DNA from 2 places in the Abyssisolibacter fermentans genome. Region 2 is predicted to be linked to the other one. Evidence: riboswitches for the same ligand, from Rfam matches in the RefSeq annotation. Region 2 holds a riboswitch; the other holds the start of a gene.

Region 1 (3,221 bases), on a different contig from region 2:
TAATAAAAGGAAAAGACCTGCAAATGTTAATAATAAAACTTAATATAGAATTTAATAATGGTTGTTCCCAAATACCATCCTTTTCACTTATTACTAGAAGTATACCTAAAGGAAAACCTAATAAAAGTGCGAAAAGACTTGAAAATAAGACCATATAAATTGTTTCCCATAAAGATGGCAGTACAAGATTAATAAAATTATCCATTCCAAATCACATCCAATCTGATATCTTTACTTTTTAACCAAGCAAGAGCTTTTTCAACTTCATCATCATTACCTGAAATTTGAATTAATAAAGTCCCTAAACTAGTAGATAATAATTCATGTATATTTCCGGATAGTATATTTAGGCTTATATCAAAAGACCTAATCATTTTGCATATAATAGGTTGTTTTGATGTTTTACCAACAAAATTGAGTTTTATAACCTTAGAACCGGGAATCTTAGGAATATCAATATCATCAATTTCTGTCTTTTTAATATGTGACAAAAAAGCTTTTGCAGTTTCAGTTTTTGGGTTACTAAAAACTTGTTTTACTGTGTCCAGCTCGATAATTTTCCCTGCTTCAATGATTGCAACTCTATCACAAACATCCTTAATGACTTCCATTTGATGAGTTATCAAAACTACAGTAAGACCAAGTTTATTTTGTATGTTTTTTAATAATTTAAGTATTGATTTAGTTGTCTTAGGGTCCAGAGCTGAGGTAGCTTCATCACATAGTAGAATATCAGGCTTATTTGCTAAAGCTCTAGCAATAGCAACTCTTTGTTTTTGTCCACCGCTTAGCTCACTAGGATAACTATTTGCTTTATCTCCTAATTCAACGAGTTTTAATAGTTCAGTAACACGATTATTAATCTCAGCTTTATTGTGTCCTGCTATTTCAAGAGGGAAAGCAATGTTCTTCGAAACTGTTCTTGATTTAAGCAGATTAAAATGTTGAAATATCATACCTATTTTTTTTCTTATTTTGTTAAGTTCTTTTTTGTTTAACTTTGTTATATCTCTGTCTTTAATAATTACACTACCTTGTGTAGGTTCTTCAAGTCTATTTAACATTCTAATTAGAGTTGATTTACCCGCACCACTAAGACCAATAATTCCAAATATTTCATTTTCATTTATCTCTAAATTAATGTTATCAACAGCAACAGTAGAATTAGAGCTGTTAGAAAATTCTTTGGTCAAATTTTCTATACTTATCATTTATTTCAACCCCTTTAATAATTTAATACGTTACATTGTTGAACTCATATTGTTACGAAAAAGTTCTGTTTTCTATGAAAACAACTTAAATTAATTTTTATACAATTTATTTCATAAGTATATGAAACTAAAAAAACCTCTTTCATAATGAAAGAGGTTAATATACAAAACTTTACCTCCCTCATCTCTCGATATTATTCGCAGGATTTAGCACCAAATACATAATGTATAGGTTGCTGGGTTTCACAGGGCCAGTCCCTCCACCACTCTTAATAAGGAAATTTTTGTTTATATTCAATTGTTATGCTGTTAATTATAGACTTATAAAATTTAAATGTCAAGATATTTTTTTGAAATATAGAAATATAATACAAAATTTATTTTTTCTTTACTTTTTCTTATTTCTTTCTTTAGATTTATTATGTATACTATATTTAACCCTGATTATTTATATAACTTTGAATAATGTGCTGTAAAATTAAGCAGAGAACCTAAATTTTAATTTAGAGTGAATCGCTTACTCAGAGGAAGAATGAGTCTGAGTATCATATTAAAATGTTTTTAAAAAACAAATAAACAATATTATTAGTTATGCTTCTAAAGCAATCACATTTTTCAGTGAATTTGAAGGCATACCGAGTTGGTATGTCGAGAATTTAATGGACATCTTATAACAATGGAAGCAATTACGTAGTAATTGCAACACACCATTTTAACGAGGCGCAATATTGCACACTGACTGTTAAATATAATCGATACCCGCCACCTATAGAGGTAGGGAACATCTTGCACCTTGTTATAATCAGAAAGATGTTATTAATGAATCTCCTATTCAGTTTCTTCATAGGAATAAGCGATTCACACCAAATCTAGATTTGGGTTCACTGCTCATAATTTTCTATGAATAATCTGGGTTTAGACAAAATTTGAAAGGAAGATTACAATGAGAAGAAATACGCGTAAGAAAAAGATGAGAATGCGAAGGAGAAGAATAGGTTTATTTTTTTTGCTTATTGTTTGTATAATAAGTATTTATAAATTAGATTATTTTGAGAATAATAAGACAAGTGCTGTAGAAGATATAAGCAGTGAAAAAAATAATGTTAAAGTTGAAGATGCTATTAATAGTGAAAAGAAAATAAATTTATTATTTGAACATTTAAATAGTTTTGATATATTTCCTAATCCTGATATAGATATTACAGCTAAAAGTGCATTGCTGATGAATATAGATACTAAACAAATATTGTTCCATAAAGCGCATGAAGAAAAAATGTTTCCTGCAAGTACTACAAAAGTATTAACAGTAATAACAGCACTAGATTATTTACCATTAGATAAAGTAGTTACCGTAGGAGATGAAGCAAATAGGATAGGATTTAATTCAAGTAGAGCTGGACTTGATTATAGTGAAAAGATAAGTATAGAAAAATTATTATATGCACTAATGCTTCCTTCAGGTAATGATGCAGCACAAGTTTTAGCAGTAAATGCAGCAAGAGCAGCATATAATGACAACTCAATGGATATAGATTTGGCGATAGAGAAATTTCTAGAGCTTATGAACAAAAAGGCTGAAAAGCTTGGAGCTGAAAATTCACATTTTGTAACCGTAGATGGCTATCATGACGATAATCACTACACAACAGCAAAAGACCTTGCAATGATTACATTAGAAGCTATGAAAAACGAATTTTTATGTAATGTTGTTAAAACAGATAAACTTGTAATAAAAGATTGGAAACAATTTAATAAACGTGATGCTAAATTTAGAGACTGGATTAATACAAATATGTTGATTCAAGAAGATAGTAAGTGGTACATGAAAGAAGCTACAGGCTTTAAAACTGGACATACAGATGAATCGGGTTATTGTTTAATAGCAACTGCGAAAGAAGGAGACAAAAATGTACTAGCTGTAATACTAGGAAGCACAGAAGATGATGTATTTTCAGATGCACAAAAATTATTAAAATATGGATTGTTTAATTAAACCCAGTAATTCAAAAT
Region 2 (3,221 bases):
AAGTGCATTATTCATAGTTTCACATCCTTTACCATTAAAATTACTTCATCTTATTAGGATCCTAGATTATTCATAGAAAATCATGAGCAGTGAACCCAAATCTTGATTTTTGTGAGTCACTTACTTATATGAAAAATCAGGATGATTTATATTTCTATATTTCTTAAAACCATAGATTGAACTGTTCTTTGTTTTTCATAGAAGTGATAATCTTATCTCTAGCATCAGGCACCAGTTTATTTATATGTTTCATAAGTTCTTTCATTTCTTCTCTTTTAGTATTCTTATCAGCAGGACAAGGACTTTTAACTGTAGGAATATTATGCCTAATGATAGCATTTTTGATTTCGTACTCAGGTAAGTAGATCATTGGCCTAATAACATGTATGTCTTTTCTTGATAAATATGTTTTAGGCAAAAATGTACTTATCCTCCCTGAATACAACATACTTAGAAATAAAGTTTCAATAGCATCATCAGCATGATGTCCTAAAGCTAATACATTACATCCATTTTCAATAATGAGATCATGCAAAGCACCCCTTCTCATTTTTGCACATAAAGAACATGGATTCTTTTCTTTTCTAATGTCGAAAACAATTTTACCAATTTCAGTTTCCTTGATTTGATAAGCTACATCAATCTTTTCACAGAATTCTTTGATTGGTGTCAAATCAAAATTATCAAAACCTAGAGTAAGAGTAAAAGCCTGCAATTCGTATTTAACAGGGCTAAAATGTTGAAATAATCTTAGACCATATAACAAAGCCATACTATCTTTACCACCAGAAACCCCTACTGCAACCTTATCACCATCATTTATTAAATTATACTCTTTTACTGCTTTTCTTATTGCGCCTAATGTTTTTTTCATGATATCGTCCTTTCATATACAGTACATCACTTTAATTATAATCAATTATTATTATATTAGTATTACAAATCAATTACAAAAAAATTAAAAAGAAAGGTAAGTTACTAATGATAGTCGCAAAAGAAAGGTTGATAAAAAATTTTTTATATGATATTTTTGAGATGTTAGAGAAAATTTATAAAGTATTAATTTCTAAATGATTAATAACATTCATTTGGATATATATACTTACAATAGATAATCATACAGGTTGAATTTTTTGCATATAGTAAGTAGGTAGTTTTTAATATTAATTTATGAGGTATTAATATAAATGAAAAAATATATAATTGTACTATTTATGTCAGCAGTGCCAATAGTTGAATTAAGAGGAGCAATACCACTAGGTATAGTTATGGGCATTTGTCCTATTTACAGTTTATTGTTTAGTATATTGGGCAATTGTATAATAGTGCCATTATTGTTGAAAGGTTTAAAACCATTATTGAAATTTTTCTATAATATAAAATTTTTTAAAAAATATGTTATTTTTTTGCGAAATCGAACATTAAAGAAAAGCAAGAGAGTACAAAGGTATGAGATGCTTGGTTTATTTTTGCTAGTAGCATTTCCAATACCATCAACAGGAGTGTACACAGGTTGTCTAGCTGCATCATTATTAAAAGTAAAATATAAGGATGCAATGATTTCAATATGTGCTGGAGTGGTTACTTCAGGTATAATAGTTTATTTGTTGAGTATTGGATTATTATAAAAATAAAGTAAAACTAAACATTTGATATAAAAAATGTAAAAATTTAATTAAAACTATTGCAAAATGATAAATAATGTGTTATTATCATTGTAAAAGAAGCTTGTATAATAATTGAATAAAGAAACCTTATTAAGAGAGGCTGAGGGAATAGGCCCTATGAAGCCCGGCAACCGACTATTATTTAAGCTATAATAGTGAAGGTGCTAAATCCTACAGATTTAAATCTGAGAGATGAGGAAGTGCTTAAATAGACCTCTTCCTTTGGAAGAGATTTTAGTTTTTTTGGGGAAATTTAAATAAGTACAATATAAGAAACATGACTTATAGATTTCTATTTTGATTAAATTATAGGAGGGTTTTTATGAGAAAATGGTTATTTACATCTGAGTCCGTTACAGAAGGACATCCTGACAAAATGTGTGATCAAATTTCAGACGCAATACTAGATACAATAATATCAAAGGATCCTAATTCTAGAGTAGCTTGTGAGACATCAGTAACAACAGGTTTGGTTTTAGTATCTGGAGAAATATCTACTAAATGTTATGTAGACATACCTAAAATAGTAAGACAAACTATAAAAGATATAGGGTATACAAGAGCAAAGTATGGATTTGATGGAGACACTTGTGCAGTATTGACATCTATTGATGAACAATCACCTGATATAGCTATGGGAGTAAATGAAGCATTTGAAAGTAAAAAGGGACAAATGGAAGATAAAATTAATTCGATAGGAGCTGGAGATCAAGGTATTATGTTTGGTTTTGCATGTAACGAAACTCCTGAATTAATGCCATTACCAATTTCTTTAGCACATAAATTAGCTAGAAGACTTACAGAGATTAGAAAAATCGGTAAACTAAACTATCTTCGTCCAGATGGTAAAACACAAGTAACAGTAGAATATCATGATGATAAGCCTGCTAGAGTGGATACAATAGTTATATCTACACAGCATTGCCCAGATGTTGAATTAGAAACTATAGAAAAAGACTTGATAGATTTGGTTATAAAAGAGATAGTACCAGCAGAATTATTAGATGAAAACACAAGATATCTAATAAATCCAACAGGTAGATTTGTAATTGGTGGACCTCAAGGAGATGCAGGTTTGACAGGTAGAAAGATCATAGTAGATACATATGGTGGCTACTCTCGTCATGGAGGAGGAGCTTTCTCAGGGAAAGATCCAACAAAAGTTGATAGATCAGCAGCATATGCAGCAAGATATGTAGCTAAAAATATTGTTGCAGCAGGTTTAGCAGATAAATGTGAAGTTCAGTTAGCTTATGCAATAGGTGTAGCTTATCCGGTATCAATATATGTAGATACCTTTGGAACAGGCAAAATAAAAGAAGAAAAGATAGAAGAGCTTATTAATGCTAATTTCGATTTAAGACCGGCAGCTATTATAAGAGACTTAGATTTAAAGAGAGGTATATACAGACAAACAGCAGCTTATGGACATTTTGGTAGAATAGATATAGATTTACCATGGGAAAAAACTGACAAAGCAGAGCTATTAAAAGAGCAAGCAAATATCTAAAAACAGTAACCAAAAACCAACATCATGAGTATAATGTAACAATC

The links. A riboswitch is a leader RNA that binds a small molecule or an ion and turns the genes downstream of it on or off. The one in region 2 is predicted to bind S-adenosylmethionine.
Region 1: linked by a shared signal. The riboswitch ahead of AYC61_RS06415 (methionine ABC transporter ATP-binding protein) and the one ahead of metK (methionine adenosyltransferase) in region 2 are both predicted to bind S-adenosylmethionine.

The regions. Positions count from the first base shown of each region.
Region 1 covers NZ_LOHE01000040.1:23,053-26,273, reverse strand. The annotation lists gene AYC61_RS06420 (methionine ABC transporter permease) at 1-205, opposite strand, end outside; gene AYC61_RS06415 (methionine ABC transporter ATP-binding protein) at 198-1,211, opposite strand; SAM riboswitch class I at 1,390-1,490, opposite strand; gene AYC61_RS06410 (D-alanyl-D-alanine carboxypeptidase family protein) at 2,155-3,204, shown strand.
Region 2 covers NZ_LOHE01000090.1:130,907-134,127, reverse strand. The annotation lists gene AYC61_RS17750 (phosphodiester glycosidase family protein) at 1-15, opposite strand, end outside; gene AYC61_RS17745 (tRNA 2-thiocytidine biosynthesis TtcA family protein) at 164-874, opposite strand; gene AYC61_RS17740 (COG2426 family protein) at 1,188-1,628, shown strand; SAM riboswitch class I at 1,752-1,866, shown strand; gene metK (methionine adenosyltransferase) at 1,990-3,177, shown strand.